DNA from 4 places in the Paenibacillus sp. sptzw28 genome. Region 1 is predicted to be linked to each of the others. Evidence: riboswitches for the same ligand, from Rfam matches in the RefSeq annotation. Region 1 holds a riboswitch; each other region holds the start of a gene.
What was found. Region 1 has a riboswitch for cyclic di-GMP ahead of KZ483_RS05380 (MFS transporter). Riboswitches for the same ligand answer to the same signal wherever they lie in the genome.
Positions count from the first base shown of each region.

Region 2: it holds a riboswitch for cyclic di-GMP, as region 1 does, so the genes downstream of both, KZ483_RS04335 (ATP-grasp domain-containing protein) here and KZ483_RS05380 (MFS transporter) in region 1, are expected to answer to the same signal.
Region 3: it holds a riboswitch for cyclic di-GMP, as region 1 does, so the genes downstream of both, KZ483_RS22650 (PilZ domain-containing protein) here and KZ483_RS05380 (MFS transporter) in region 1, are expected to answer to the same signal.
Region 4: it holds a riboswitch for cyclic di-GMP, as region 1 does, so the genes downstream of both, KZ483_RS00625 (L-threonine 3-dehydrogenase) here and KZ483_RS05380 (MFS transporter) in region 1, are expected to answer to the same signal.

Region 1 is NZ_CP080545.1:1,156,506-1,160,557, forward strand. It holds gene KZ483_RS29055 (carboxyltransferase domain-containing protein) at 1-89, opposite strand, end outside; gene KZ483_RS05375 (gamma-glutamylcyclotransferase family protein) at 512-934, opposite strand; gene KZ483_RS05380 (MFS transporter) at 979-2,196, opposite strand; cyclic di-GMP riboswitch class I at 2,492-2,583, opposite strand; cyclic di-GMP riboswitch class I at 2,718-2,812, opposite strand; partial or broken gene KZ483_RS05385 (LamB/YcsF family protein) at 3,099-4,023, shown strand.
Region 2 is NZ_CP080545.1:917,200-921,251, reverse strand. It holds gene KZ483_RS04345 (alpha/beta hydrolase family protein) at 1-596, opposite strand, end outside; gene KZ483_RS04340 (GyrI-like domain-containing protein) at 630-1,505, opposite strand; cyclic di-GMP riboswitch class I at 2,565-2,650, shown strand; gene KZ483_RS04335 (ATP-grasp domain-containing protein) at 2,726-3,913, shown strand; gene KZ483_RS04330 (methyl-accepting chemotaxis protein) at 4,049-4,052, shown strand, end outside.
Region 3 is NZ_CP080545.1:4,933,538-4,937,589, reverse strand. It holds gene KZ483_RS22660 (GGDEF domain-containing protein) at 1-3, shown strand, start outside; gene KZ483_RS22655 (HD-GYP domain-containing protein) at 38-1,120, shown strand; cyclic di-GMP riboswitch class I at 1,141-1,231, shown strand; gene KZ483_RS22650 (PilZ domain-containing protein) at 1,390-2,106, shown strand; gene KZ483_RS22645 (O-antigen ligase family protein) at 2,293-4,052, shown strand, end outside.
Region 4 is NZ_CP080545.1:147,617-151,668, forward strand. It holds gene KZ483_RS00615 (DUF6157 family protein) at 1-387, opposite strand, end outside; gene KZ483_RS00620 (cupin domain-containing protein) at 475-927, opposite strand; gene KZ483_RS00625 (L-threonine 3-dehydrogenase) at 988-1,944, opposite strand; cyclic di-GMP riboswitch class I at 2,177-2,269, opposite strand; gene KZ483_RS00630 (BtrH N-terminal domain-containing protein) at 2,731-3,717, opposite strand; gene KZ483_RS00635 (PadR family transcriptional regulator) at 3,701-4,052, opposite strand, start outside.

The sequences.
Region 1 (4,052 bases):
AGTTCCAACACCTTGCGGTGCGAAACGGGATCGATACCGACACCGAACTTGACGATAAGCGCGCGTTCCCCCAATGGAAAGATCCTCACACCTTCTGCCAATAATCCCCGCCTCCCAAATAGGACTCTCTGTATTTCATCCGCGGATTCGGCTTCAAGCTACCGAATGAGCCGCTCGCCTTCCTCCAGATTCCCGAGCTTCAGCTTGCTCAAGCCAGTCTTATAGACGACATCCGCCGAATTGCGGACCAGTGCCTGCTTCCTCGAGCAGCTTCAACGCCATGACATATTTTCCTTTCTCCATAACCGTGGCGCCTCCAACTTGGCTCCCGCATTATGCTGCTGCATCTGCAGCATAATGCGGGAGGCAATTGCGCTTGAAAGGCGCCAGCAGGCTCTGAGCCGCAAATGAATTGCCGACCAACCTCACAACTGTAAAAAGTTGCTCATCGCGCTACCTCCATATTACTCACAAGATGGAGGTAGAAGTATGGATCAGGCCGCTGCCTACTTCAGACAGGCAACCGGGTTGTTAACGAATCGCCTCGCGACCGCTCCACGACGCTTCGCCACGAGCCGGATGCGATTTCCGGGTAGCCGCTCGGATCGCGCCATACATATACATATACCCAGCCTTCACGATTTCCGTCGATATCGACGACACGCACGCGCTCGTATTCGTTTCTCGAGTCCCCCGGTGCATAAAAGTGCTCCAACTGATCCAACGCCGGCAGCCCGGATTCGCTTACGGTCATCCATTCACCCACGATAACGCCTGCAGCACGGCTCTTGGACAGCACAAGCGCGGGGTACGGTCCGACATTGTACAGCTTTCCTTGGACTGCGCCCGGTTCAGTAGCTATTAGATAAGGAGCGACAACATGATGGTTTGATTCCCCTGTTAACAACGTGCCATATACAAATAAGCTAATCATGGCCCGAACCCCTTTCATAAACTAAAAATTGTTTGAAGAGGCCGTCAGGCCTCCGTCGCATTTCGGTCCTTTGGAAGCAGTAAGGCAAACACACCAAGCAAAGGAAGGAAGGCGCACAGTTGCATAACAAATTCGATGCCTCTCGCATCAGCGACCCAGCCGAGCACGCCTGACCCGAGACCGCCGAGACCGAACGCCAGACCAAAAAACAGTCCGGAGATGAGACCGACATTGCCCGGAAGCATCTCTTGCGCATAGACGACAATAATCGAAAAAGCCGATGACAGAACGAACCCGGCGCAGACGACGAGCACAGCGGAACCGAACAAGTTCGCGTACGGCATCAAAAGACAGAACGGCGCCGCCCCAAAAATGGAAAGGAAAATGACGTTCCGGCGGCCATATTGATCTGCAATCGGTCCTCCAAACATCAACCCGATCGCAGACGCTAACAAAAACGCAAACAGCAGCAATTGCGCATTCGCAATTGACATACCGAAGTTATGAATCAAATAAAACGAATAGTAGCTAGTTATGCTGGAAATATATACATACTTGGAGAAAAGCAGGAATACGAGAATCACAATCACCCAAGCCATCCTATTCCGGGACAATGCTGCAGCGCGGCTTGCACGGGGTGCCCCGCCTTTGATGCTGGCGCACATCGTCATGTTGGCACGATACCAACCTGCTACGTAAACCTGGATCACGATGCCGGCTGTTGCCGCAATTGTAAACCAGATGACACCGAACTGCCCCAAAGGGACGAACAATACCGCCGTCATAATCGGGCCCAGCGAGTTGCCGATCGTTCCTCCGACTTGAAATATCGACTGCGCGAGTCCGCGTCTGTTCCCGGCGGCCATATAAGCAACGCGGGAAGACTCCGGGTGAAAGACGGCTGATCCGATGCCGATGGCGAAAACAGCGAGCAAAATGGCGCCGAGGCTCGACGCCATGGACAGCGCAACAATACCGGCCAATGTGAAGATAACCCCTAGGGGCAATATATTGGGCCGGGGATGAGCATCCGCCATTTTCCCGACCATCGGTTGCAGCAGTGAAGCGGTCATGCTCATGCAAAAGGCGATCAGCCCGATCTGCTTATACGTCAAATGCAGCGACTCTTTCAAAATCGGAAAAAGTGCCGAAACGGTCGACTGCATCGCGTCATTCAATAAATGCACAATACTGATGGCGATCAGAATCGGGAAAGCGGTCGACGCTACAGCAGGCACCGTTTTCGTTTGAAAGCCAGACATAAATCCCCCCCCCTCTCTTACTGGATTTAGTTTATAAAGAAAAAAATCCACATCTGATATTGCGATGATTTAGCGGTTACGGTCGACGACTCGACAAGCAATCATTCCGCCATGAGCCACGGTGAAAACGATATCGGCTGCGGATGCCGTCCGTTACAGACCGTTTGCATGCTCATGAAAGCTTAAGCCGTAACTTGCGCTCTGGGATGCTTAACCAGATGCTTCTCGGTATTTGAACATGAAAAACCCCCTATCTATCGTTGATTAAATATGAATAGACGGAGGTTCCGTCGTATTCGATAGCTGGCAGGCATCGTCGCATTATGTACCACCTTAGCCCCTGTAGCTTTGCGTCCCCACTTTTCAATGGGTTTGCCATTATCGCACGAATATTCAGATTTATTAATAACTTACTTTAAAGTACTTTTAAAGGGTAAATTCCATTAATTATAATTCTATCAATCAATTTTAACCGTAAACAAAAAACCTCCGTCCCAAAATAGACGGAGGCTTCCGTCGTATTCGGCAACTGGCTGACATCGTGGTCGTAGGTTAGTCCACATTAGCCCCTATAGCTTTGCGTCGCCACTTTTCAGTGGGTTTGCTATTGTCGTACGAAGTATTTGATTGTAGTAGTACCTAAAATTACCTTACAGTATTTATCGATGGAAATCAACACGTTTCGACACTTTTTTTACAGAAATTATTGCGAATTAAAAAGAGGGAAAAATATACTTTGTAGTAATACTTTCTCAATAGTCCTGCCGAATCTGAAGCATTTTTAGGTGAACTAAGCCTGATGGACGAAGCGATACCCTGTAACATGGACGCCCGATTCGAGTAAGTTTTTGGCGATTTCAATGGCCTTCTTGCGTTCCCCTGCAGCCTTGGAGCGAGGCACCATGAATGGAACTTCGGAAAGTCTCAAAGCCGGCCGGGTCGATCTCAACTGCGATTACGGTGAAGGTTACAGCATCTACACGTTCGGTCAGGATGAAGCGCTTCTGCGCTATGTGTCATCCGTGAACATTGCCTGCGGCTTCCATGCGGGCGATCCGCATCCGTGAAGCGGTCTTCCGTGCCGCGGCTGCGGGCGTCGCAATCGGTGCGCATCCGGGCCTGCCTGACAGGCTCGGCTTCGGTCGCAGGGAAATGGCAGTGACGGGCGCGGAGGTCGGTGACATCATCCTTTACCAGCTCGGTGCTTTGGACGCCTTTGTAAAAGCGGCCGGTTCCAGGCTGCGGCATGTGAAACCGCCTGGGGCCCTCTACCATATGGCGAATAAACGGCCGGAAATCGCCGAGGCGATCGTCAGAGCCGTCAAGGCATACGACCCCATGCTACACATTTACGGCCAGTCCGGCAGCATGCTGCTGGACGAAGCGCTCAGGCAGTCTTTAAGACCGGTGTCCGAACGAGACATTTTCGGGATGGCCGATTCGTTCATGTTCTGGCATTCGTTGTATGAAGGAGAGGATACCGCGTTGGTTCAGGAGGCTTTCTTTGCATATTTACTTGCAAAAGGTCAAGGGGCTGCGGTTGAACCTGTGTTGAATCACATCTCCAGCAATACACCTGCCTATGAAGAGCTGAGTGCTTTTCTTAAGGATTGGGCCTCGACTCAGAAGCGGGAACAGGCTCACCAGTTTACGAGTAAACAGAAGGCTACGCTAAAATTATTTCAGCAAGCCCTTTCTGAAATAGTCGATCATTGCGAAGATGATTTCTTCTATAACTGGTTGACTGATCGAAACATTTTCTCCCGCAGCGTGGATGATATTTTGAATGGGTTGCTAGACGATATGTCTTATACCCACACATTATAAGTAGGCAATATTAGTATGGGTAAAATCAA
Region 2 (4,052 bases), 240 kb from region 1:
CAAACGGACGCCGGGGCTAGCAAAATCAGGGACCGGATGCGTGAATCATAAGGAACATCGATCTGCTGCGGCTTCCCATCCGGGCTCTCAGTAGGGAAGGAGGTCGGGATGCCGCCAGCTGCTGCAAGCGCGGTGTAGCCCCCCATGGAATGCCCGATGACCGAATGGCCACCCGGTTGGAGAAGCCCCTTAAACCTCTCATCTTCAAAAAACCAGTCGGCTGCCATGCGAAGGTGCCGGGGGCGATAGGTGAGGTTTTGGACAGTACCTTCCAAACTATTATCGTTGCGGTTATTGAATGGATGTTCGAGCAGGCCAACGATAAAGCCGCAGCGCGCCAAATGCCGAGCGAGCGACCGGTACACAAGCGGTGAACCGCCTGTACCGTGTGAAATGAGGACTAGCCTAAATTTACCATCCAGCGGCGCTGCGTCTCTGGCCACCTCCAACGAGTACGGCCCTATCCTATCAGTCTGTTCCGGTGCATCTGTCGGATACATCACGATCATGGGAACGGTCAACCTCAATGCGTTGTCGGTAATTTGTACCTCGCAGCAACCTGCATATACTTCAACAATGTCTTCTATTTTGTTCATCTTGATCTCTTCCTCTCCTTGAGTTACATGCTCCTAATATGGCGAGCCAACGGGAATATATATGTCTAATACCGAATCCTCGTTCATCGGTCCTAGATATCGATGGTCGTAACGCACAAACTCCGGGCAATTCGTACGAACGCTGCCTGACTGGGGTAACCACGTTTCATAAATGTACTGGAACGTATCGTTGAGTCTCGATAATGTCCCCTTATGAGTAAAAACCGCATAAGTTACCACTGGGAGCAGCTTAGCGACCATTCCCAAGGGAACTACACTTTCCTCGCTAGCCACCTCGACACAAGCGATATACGTGATTTCCCATTGCCTACCTGTAAGTTCAATGACCGCATAAAATATGTCTTCCGTATCCGGCTTTCGCTCAATTTCAAACAAACGCTGCCTAAAGCTCCGCCATAGCTTTCCGACCTCGTCCGAATTGACACCCGGTATTGACATGCCGACCAGATGTAGCTTATTCAGGCAGACAAAAGCTGGCACGAGGGAGACGCTCTTATTCAAATGCTGTAGCCCCACTTCATCCAAAGGAAGCTTCTCCATTGCCCGGAACAGCGTGTCCTTCATGTCCCTTTGCTTTCGAAATTGTCCAGGCGAGATGGAGAACATTTTCCAAAAGGATCGGGCGAAGGATTCCTGAGACTCGAACCGGTACAAGATGGCAATATCTATGATCCTTTGGTTGGTATAAAATAAATCGTATGCTGCTTGTGTCAATCTTCGCTTGCGTATGTACTCCGAGACGGAGTTTCTCGTAACCGATAGGAAGATCCGGTGAAAATGGTACGGCGAATAGCCCGCAGCCTCCATAACCTTGGTGCTTAAGCTCTGATCGGTCAGATGATCCTCAATATAGGTAATGGCCTTGATTACCAAATCCTTATAATCCACTTTAATGCCTCCATATCGATATACTCACTTTACGACAGATGGAACGCTCTGTTTTGATATTTTTTGCGGAATTTTACTTTACCCAACAGCAAATACTACTTTCCAAGCGCAGATAGTTTCCTAATCAGCCACACTCTTCGGTTCGCCAAAAGAGCGACCTCTGGCAATTGCTCAGTCTCGCTGGTTTTAAACAAATCTGACCGTCCCTCGGTTAATGATGCATCGTTAGTCTAAGACTTTATTTTCCTGGTCTACAACTTTATTTTCTTAGTCTACAACTTTATTTTCCAGTCTATTACTTTATTTTCGTTCTACAGCAAAATGACCGTTGGCGTGCGGGGTGGGTCACATGTGTGCCAGGGTGTCAAAACTTAAAAAAGTAGCCGATCGTTTGGCCGGCTGCCGCTGTGTAATGGTTGAACTCCCGTTAGCTGAAATGACCAGACCTTGGTAAGACGATAAAAATAATAAAAGAAATGAAAATTATCTATCCAGCTCCTTTAAGCAGTTGTTAAATCCCATTCATATATACAAACCCTTTTCTTCATCTGCTGGAACTTTCTTTTCAATAACCAAATCTATTTCTTCACCACTTATGACGAGAAAATAATCATTACGTGTAATCCAGACAATCAAGCTGCTGACCGTGATGAGCCTTCAGGCGAGTGATACTGTCGGGTCCTATATTGAACGAAAAGTGATCACGACCTTGTTCAGATCGAGTTGTTTCAGGGCACCGTTAACATCTTGTTGAGCAATCATCTTGGCATCCCATATGTCATTGATGATAGAGAGTCGGCTATCCTGCTGGAATAGGCAGCTTGATAAGGTGACTTAGAGTGACCCCAAAGTTACTTAAAGTCACCTTATCTTTTCAATGTTTATTGCCGATATAATCAGTGTGCGATTTTTGCATTTTTATCCACGAAGGAGATGATGGACTTGTAGAATAAAAGCATTCGTCCAAGTTGGAAGTATTCGAGCGGCAAGGCAAAATGTTTACATAGTACTGACAAAACGGTATTATAATTGATGTTGTCGGAAGGAATTGGAATAGAAATTTGTCAAAAGCAAACTTGTTGAAAAACAAGGACGCAAAGCCACGGGTCTAACGTTCTATGAACTATGATGGCCGGGTTACCAAATTCACGACTTGTGGCACTGGCGCTTTTAGTTATAAAAGCTTTTGGTCCACGCGTCGATAAAGAGAGAGGGATTCGATGATCATCGTCACCAAACCGTATGTCTCCGAAGTATTGGCTCAAACGCTGCGCAAATACGAAGTTCCCATTCTAAAAGCGGATGATGTTCACGTATCTAACGAAGCGGAACTGAACCGTTTCTCAGAACAAGCTTTTTTTCACCGATTTACAAGCAGCCATGAACCCCAGCCTCTTTTGTGCAACTCCGAAGCATCTTTGCGTCTCCTCGGTCAAAATCTTCAGAACCGCCCTGCTTGGCAACAGGCCGGCATCTTCAAAAACAAGGCTGCTTTCCGTCAGTTGATGAAGCCGGATTATCCTGATTTATATTTTCAGAGCTTACACTTGAACGAATTGGACTCAATCGATCCGGCCAAATTGCCGTACCCGGTTATCGTCAAGCCTTCGGTCGGGTATTCCAGCATCGGCGTATATCGGGTTGAGAACGCGGGTCAGTGGAGAGAAGCAATCCGCTCTACGCGGCAAGCCCTCACCATAGGCGCAGACATGTACTCGGAGGACGTAGTCAATGCCAACGAGGTAATTATAGAGCAGTGGATCGACGGTACGGAATATGCCATTGACGCTTATTTCGATTTCGATGGACAACCGGTCATATTAAATGTATTTGCACGCAAATTTATGCACGAAAGCGATACAAGCGACCGAATATATTATACAAGCAAGCATGTCATCCAGGAAATGTTAGTACCCTTGACCGAGTTTTTATCCAAAATCGGCAAGAAGCTGGAGCTCCGCAATTTCCCTTTGCATGCGGAAGTGCGGAAAACGAGCAAAGGCAGCGTCGTACCGGTGGAAATCAATCCATTCCGGTTCGCGGGATGCGGAACAACCGAGTTAGGGATTCACGCTTACGGTATCAACTCCTATGAAAGCTTCTTTCTGCAACAAAAACCCGATTGGCAGACTATCACCAAAAGCATGGATGATGCGGTATACAGCTTCTTTTGTGCGGAATACGAGCTGGATAGCGGCCACAACATTCTGGGATTCAATCATGAAGGCTTCAAGCAACATTTTCAAAACATATTGGAGTACAGGGTCATGCCGGAGGAATTCAATATGTTCGCAGTTGTCTTTTACCGCAGCGAAACCATGCTGGAGAATCATAGGCTGATTAAGTTGAATTTGGATTCCTATATAATTAGAGGACAAGCCGGTCAAGCCAATTCAATGAGTTCCTGACCGGGGAACTGTAAAGAAAGAGGAGACTCTTTTTTTACAGTTTTCTTTTGAGCCTGTTGCGAAAATTGTTGAAATTTGCAGTATTATGCAAATTTATGCCTACAGTTATTATATTTCTTAAAGGGGACAAATTACGTGA
Region 3 (4,052 bases), 2.3 Mb from region 1:
TAAATAGAGAGCAAGCCACTAAAGGCGGGAGCTGCAGATGCGAAAATTAAATATCCTTTCCGCAAGGCCGGGAGACAAATTGGCTAGCCCTATCTTGCAGGAAAACGGAAATATACTGCTCGGAGCCGGCGTGGAGCTTAATGAACGGTTCATCAAGCGCCTTAAATCGCTCGGAATCGATATGCTGTATCTCGATGATCCCATGACGGAGGATATCGAACCGACGTCGGCTATTCGCGACGATACGTGTAAGCTTGCCACAGCTGCGGTATTCAAAACGATGAATACTCTAATGGAACAGCCGGCCGCTAAGGGCAGAGCCATTGCTCCCGAGATGGGAAGAACTTTCCGGCATGTTTTCGGTGATATCATGCAGGACCTAATCGCCAGGGAAGACGTTCTGGTAAGCCTGACCAACATTCAAGTTGCCGACGGTTATTTGTTCCAGCATTCGGTAAATGTGGCTATATTGGCCGGTATTATGGGACTTGCCAAAGGGTATAACCGGACTCAGATGGAAGAACTGGGAATGGGTGCGCTGCTGTTCGATATTGGTATGACGCGATTGCCCAAAGAGCTGATAAATAAAATATCGCCACTTACCGCTGCAGAACGGGCCACGATGGAGAAGCATACGGAGGAAGGATTCAATATTCTCAGGGCTCAGCATGATATATCTCTTCTGTCCGCGCACTGCGCCTTGCAGCATCATGAGCGGTATGACGGCTCTGGATATCCGCGAAAGCTGAGTAAGGATGCCATTCATGAATATGCGCAAATCATCTCGCTGGCCGATGTATACGACGCACTAACTTCACCCCGTCCCCATAGACGACGATACACGCCGACAGAAGCGATCGAATATTTGTTTGCGGCAGGAAACACATTTTTTGATCTCGAGCTGATCCGGACATTTTGCAAGCATATATCGATCTACCCGGTTGCAACGACAGTACTTCTCAGCTCAGGCCAGATTGCCGTCGTGGCACTGAACAATCCGCTTGCGCTTCATCGGCCAAAGGTAAGGGTGCTTCGTGAAGCTGACGGAAGTCCGCCGCCAGCCCCGTACGAGATTGATCTCAAGGACCAGAACTGCCTGATGATTATTAAAGAAATGTAGGTAAACTCCACAACTGCATACATCGACAATAGCAAACTTGCTGAAAGGCAAGGACGCAAAGCTAAAGGGTCTAAGGTTCAATTTTGAACGAATGATAGCCTGGCTGCCGAAATGACCCGCCCATTCTGGGTGACAAAAGCGGCTCCGTGGAAGCAGCTTTTTTTATTTTAAAAAACAGCTTTACGAAGCTGCGTTTTGCCCACGCAAAACCCCAAGTGTATGCTTACGAAGCTGCGTTTTGCCACGCAAAACGCTTAGGAGGTCCCGAAGTGATACTGAATGCGCGGAATAAGCAGAGATACGGGGTAGAGAAGGCCACCTTCACCGAGAAGGCGCTTATACTCAGTCGGACGGTCGTCGAGAAAGACGGCTATGTTTCAACCGGGGTTCTGTCTCATATCGAAGGTGAAATGATGGAGATCGAGATGACGGAGTTCAAGTCGTTCGATCTGGGTAACCCAGTCGACTTGACAATCTATTCACCGGTAGGTATTCACCGGCTGCAATCGACTGTCATCGGCAGGGCTGAAGGCTCCATCGCCGTTCTTTTTCCGTCGCGGGCACTTGTCGGGCTCGAAGAGAAACGCGAAGCACCTCGCTTGGAGATCGGGCATAACGGAACGTTGAAGCGAACCATTTCTGAAACAAGAGAGCTTAAAGACGGGCCGGAGACGTTTGAATTTACCGAATCGATCAGTTTATATGCAAGAAATATCAGCTGCTCCGGTATCGGATTTATCGTTTCCGAAGGACCGAAAATACTTGTCAGCGAAGTCGTCGAGGCAACAATAATGCTCGGCTCGGAATTTCATTGCTCGCTCGAAATCATGCGCAGCGAATTCGACGGGGGGCAATCGTTTTATGGAGCCCGCTTCTGCGAACTGGACGCTCACCGGCAGCGGGCGCTGAGAGCGTTTATACTGCGTGAACAGGTAGCCTCCTACTATCGCAGGAAAGAGGAGAAACCAGGGAAAGAGCGCAGTTAGCATTTCAACCGATTTTCGAAATGCTTCGGAATGATTCGATTAATATACAGGCGCCCGAAGGTCATCGTACCCGGGCGCCTGTCTCTGTTTAATCTTTGGTTATCGATTCACGTTTCCTTATGATACAATCGGTAATAAGAAGGTAGAATCTGGGATATTTCACATCGCCGTAGAAGGGGATATCAGATGCCGGCAATAGTTGTGGCTATCGCTTCATTGTTATTCGCGTTCATGCTTGCCCATTCGGCTTACAGATACGGTATGTTTTTTGATGTGAATTTCTATAAGTGGGAATGGGTCATGATGTCAGTTGCGGTTGGATGGGCGGTTGCCGCAGAGACGGCAGGACGCATCCGGATTCGGCGGCAGACGAAAAGCCCGACTCTTGGATTATCGCCAGGCAGTTCAGCGCGTGCTTCCGTTCTCCCAGGCTGGTCATCCGTTCCGGCAGAAGCCTACGGCCCGGTCGCTATTTCGCTGCTTTACGGGTTATCTTTGTTGAATGAGCCCGCTTCCGTGCTGGGCACTATCGAACAAGCAATAAGATGGTCGGCATATGCCGCCTTCCTTATGACCGGGTATATGTGGTTCGGATCCGGACGCCATCCCTTCTTATTGGGGGCGGCGCTGCAGGCGGCAGGCCTTTTCGTTATCGGAGGAGCCTTGGCGGGGTGGATGGGGTGGATTTCGTTTCCAGAAATGATCATGTTCACGGGTGATAATCAATTATCCTCCGTCGGCGCCCGGCTTGCCGGATTTATGCAATATCCGAACCTGCTCGGGACGGTCGCTGGAGCTTATTTGATTTGGCAGTGGCTGCTGCTTGCCCGTGCCGGATCGCGTGCTGCGTTTATATCCGCGGCGGTGCTGGTCATACCGGCCGCGCTTACGCTTCTGCTGACGGAGTCGCGGGGCGCTTGGCTCTCGGCTGCGGCCGGCTGGCTTGCCGGTTTGCTGCTGGTTACGCGGCCTGAGCGGGTCAAGTGGCTTATCTATTCAGCCTGGACAGTGATAGGCGCAGGTGCGGCTTACCGTTTCGCCTTGGAGGCGGGGCTGCGGAGCGGAGGGGCTGCGGGTGCGGCGGGTATGTCAGCAACGGTTCTGCTGCTGGCCGTTCTGTTAACAGGTGCCGCAGGATTTGCCGTTATTCGGGCGGCTGTCTCCCGCCGGTCCGGACGACGGCTTGAAATTGCCGCATGGGGAGGCTGGTCCGGCGCGATCGCGGCCTTGGCGCTGATCCTTCCGTCTGTTATCCACGGGCGGCTCAGCGGTCATTTTCAAACAGCGGGCGCCAGGTCGATGTTCTACCGGGATGCATGGCTGTTATTTAGGGAGGCGCCGCTGCTGGGACGGGGAGGCGATACGTGGCGGATGCTGTTTACAAGAATCCAAACATATCCGTATATCGGAAACGAGGTACACAGCGGTTATTTGGACATGCTGCTGAATCTCGGACTTATCGGCTTGATCGTTTTCATTATCGGTCTTGGACTCCTTCTTCGCCGGGTATGGATGCGCGACCGGACAGGCGTTGTTCCAATCGGCCTGCTGCTGATTCATGCGGCAGTCGATTTCGACATGTCCTTCGGTTATTATTGGCTGCTGCTGTTCAGCTGGATTATTTATTACTCCGCCGGTCCGCTTCCCGGCGGCGATCAAGTAGCGGTGAAGCCGCTTTGGCGAACCGGGGGCAATAGGGCGTATACGGCCCAAATCGCCGTTGCATTGACGGCCGTCGCCCTATTCACCGCTGCCGCTGCCTATGGCTGGCGGTTTGACCGTGCGGTGCAGCACCGGGCGGAGGCCGTCGCGCTCACCGGCGAAGCGCAGGCGGCTTCGCTGCGCTCTGCGCTCAGTGCGAATCCGTATTGGAGCCGGATTCGCATCGAGCTCGCCCAGCTGGCGCCGCCGCAGGAGAGAGCGGCGCTGCTGGCCGCCGGACTGCG
Region 4 (4,052 bases), 1.0 Mb from region 1:
GTCCTCCTTGCCCTGTTCGACGAAGCGCCGATAATCCGGGGAACCAACGGGAACGAGCGCCATTTTCCCTTCAGCATTGAAATGAATCCCCCATCCGTATTTCTTAGGAAGCATGGATGCTCTTAGGCAAGGCATCGGTTTCTGGAAAAATTCGTCCCTGATTTGGGTCCCCTTCGCCGCCAGCTCCTCTTCGGGAATGTTTTTGTGACGGATATGCACTTCATACAGAAGGTCCTCTGAGGTGTATTTGTAGGGATGATTGGCGATCAGCTCAAACTCGATTCCGGGCTTCGTTCTTCCGCTCTTCTTATCCGGAGGCACGATGCCGTTCTCTGCGGGACAATCGGCCGCCACCATAATAAACGTATCGTAATAATTCAAGTCCATATTTGACACTCCTCAATAAGCAGTTTTTCTCATTATATCCCCCTTTCTTGACAATATCAGTCAGTGATTTTTGGATTGAGAACAAATCTATACGGTTTTAACATACTCTTTGAGTTCATGGCCGGCTGCGCTCTTGTTTACTGCTTTTTTTGGAAGCATGCAGCGGTCGGCATCTACATAGATTCGTTCAATATCTACCGGCTTGAATGTTTCATCAATTTGAGAATAAACCCATATAATAACCAACTCATCCGAAGTACTTGCATTTTCGAGCCGGTGTGCAATACCTGCCGGAATAAAAGAAGTATCGTAAGGTTGTAAAAGGGTCCGCTCCCCTTCGACATCGCAATAGGCGCTTCCTTTTAATATGGTTACGGATTCTTCTACATTATGAATATGGCAGGCTAATCCCAAGCCCGGCTTGAAAGTGGCTAATCCTGCAATAATTGTTTTAGGACCCATTTCCTTCGTTAACAGTTCATGAAAATGGACACCCTCAACAATCTCAAAAGGCTTGATATCTATGTGTTTGCTGATCATTGGCCCATATATGTGCTTTTGCATGTGTTTCACCCTTCCCTAACTTATACAAAGGTTAATCTAAGCAATCAAATTGAACTTCGCACTTACCATCAAAAGCATCTCTTCCGTCATTTTCCTCAAGTCGTATTCTGCCTTAAAGCCCCACTCTTGTCTGGCTGCGGTTGCATCGATCGAATTTGGCCAGCTCTCTGCAATCCTTTGCCTGACCGGGTCGACATCATAGCTCAGTTTAAACATCGGTATATGCTTTCGAATCTCCGAAGCAATTTCCTCCGGTTCGAAACTCATAGCGCTTACATTGAACGAATTTCGGTGTTTCAGTTTTGCAGCATCGGCTTCCATTAAAGTAATGATGGCATTTAATGCATCAGCCATATACATCATATCCATATATGTTTTTGGCGCAATATAGGAAGTATAACGCGCATGCTTAATCGCTTCGTAATAAATCTCAACGGCATAGTCCGTCGTTCCCCCGCCAGGAGGAGCAACATAAGAAATAAGTCCGGGAAAACGAAGCCCCCGCGTATCAACTCCATATTTGTAATAGTAATAATCACAAAGTAATTCACCGGCGACTTTATTTACGCCGTACATCGTTGTCGGGCGTTGTATCGTATCCTGCGCCGTATTGTCTTTTGGCGTCGTTGGCCCAAATGCACCGATTGAACTCGGGGTAAAGAACTGGCAGCCGAGCTCTTTCGCCACTTCCAATGCATTGATAAGGCCGTCCATGTTTAAATGCCACGCATGAAGCGGGTTTGACTCGGCCGTAGCTGACAGCAATGCCGCAAGATGAATAATGGAATCCGCCTGATGCTTTTTGGTCACATCGAACAGAGCTTTTGAATCTGTAACATCCACTATCTCAAACGGCCCTGTTTGAACAACATCACATTCGGTTCTTCGAATATCTGTAGCAATTACACGATCGTATCCGTAAATATCCCTCATTTTCATAATCAATTCCGATCCGATTTGCCCGAGTGCTCCGGTGACAATAATTTTCTTCAATGTAATTCCTCCAATTAAAGTCCAGATGTAACTCGATTTTATTTAATAATCCCCTTCTCTTTCCCCGCTTTTGTCCGCTGTGCCCGCATCAGCGGGAGTTTTCTCATCGCTAACGAGTGTTTGTTCGTCATTCACCTCCCTCAGGAATAAACTTGTCGTATACGAAAATTTAGACAACAAAAAACCCCACATCTACTTGCATACTCATTAATAGACGGAGGTTCCCGTCGTATTCGGTAAACTGGCTGGCATCATGGAAGAATCGTCCACCTTAGCCCCTATAGCTTTGCGTCGCCACTTTTCAGTGGGTTTGCCTTTGTCGTACGATATTTTAAATTGTCGTATACTGTCAAATCTATAAGTTTTTAATACGTTTGCAAATAGGACCTTTTAACTATTTTACAAAATAAGATTTAAGTTCAATTGCCTTAACACCAAAGAAGGCTGCAGCAGTGTACCCGATGGTAAACTGTCACAGCCCTCGAAACCCGCGTCTTGTGCCGCCTCTCGGCGCTTACTCCTGCCCTGTCGCGATGGGATTCTCGCGATTCGAAATCCAGTCGCTCCAGCTTCTTACTCCCCCACGAACCCCTACTCTTGAATAGTCCCAAGCCGAACGGAATGCTAACAAAAGGAAAAGTGAAGCAAGGTAGCACCCGGAAGGATGTGAGTGACAGCAAGCAGGCTCCAATGCTGTTGTTTGCAGCCTGTTGGCAGTTGTTTGCGTCTACCCCAAATGTTGACTCAAAACGAATTGCGCTAGAGTTGTGAAATCCAACTAAAAAGTCAAACTGTCAATAATAACTCCATGGCTGCACGTTCCTTATCCGCAATCTCGAGCAAAAGCTCGGAAACCTGGTTCAGTACCTGATGGTTCCCCGTTCTACCTACATGGTCGATCAAAGAAGATACGCTTACCCACAATGGAGCGATTTCCATAAACAACCAGTATGCCTGTACTACTTTCGAGTCTCCAAACAGATCCACGCATTCTTTTAGAAAATCCCGATATAGATTTCGAAACAAAGCGCCACCGGTTCCCGCCCTTTCCATTAATAACGCAGTCAAGCATAGATCTTGCTCAAAGTTCTTACTGCGAGAAGGCCACTTCAGGATTTCACTGCTCATTTTTATAATGCCTTTGTTCCCTATATTTCGAATTGGCGGATTCAAGTAGTCATGTGCATTCTTGGTTAAGGATGATCGTATTGCGGGCACAAGAGGTGGAAGGGTGACGATCGGCTCGATCGTAAAGGAGCGATTCCTGGAGCTCATAGGCCCCCTTGCGTTTCTAGCCATGGCCAAATGGGTCAAACGCGTCGACACTAGTCCACCCTGTTGTCTTGTATCCGCCATGTAGGCGTATTCGTCATCCATGCCATATATCACCGCATAGTGGGCGGCAAAATGCACTTTGTTCGTGAAGTAATCCAAATAATAGGAGTCTAACTTAAGCCCAACCGGAACTCCGCGTCCTAGGAAGCTCCGCACGTTCTGCCATGCTTTTTCAACGGACGAGGTTTCTTGCGTCCTGATGGTTAAGTTGAGCCGGGATGCTATGCAAACAGCCAACTCATCCGGCTTCACCCTCCCCCCTATAAAAGGAAAGTCCATCCCCTTAGAATCCCAATAAATGAATCCCAATCCTTGCCCGAGTCCGAATAACATCGGCTCCGATAGCCGGACTCCAGCAAATTGAAGCAAGTTGCCCATTGCTGTCGACTCGCAATGTTCTCCTTGAAAAGGAACGAAACCTTCAATCATTATTGACATCTTCCTTCATCTCCTCCAACAATTCGTTGATTAGATTGGCGACGAACGCTTGCTCACTCTCGATAAGACTCATCGGATGAAGGAAAAGTGCCCTTATGTACAGCGGCAATCGAACGCCGCCTTGCGATTCGTAGTTCTGCCTTATATTTATCAAAACGTCCCCAAGAAAATCTAACCGTTTTCGCAAAGCTCCAATGGCTTCGCCCTTCTCGAGTAAAGGTATAGCGGCAAGCCCGAGATCGAATCGGTTATCCCGCTCTCGCGAAGAGGACAGGCCGGCGATGATTTCATTTCTCAGCGTTGTCATACCGACTTCCGTCATAGTAAATCGGATC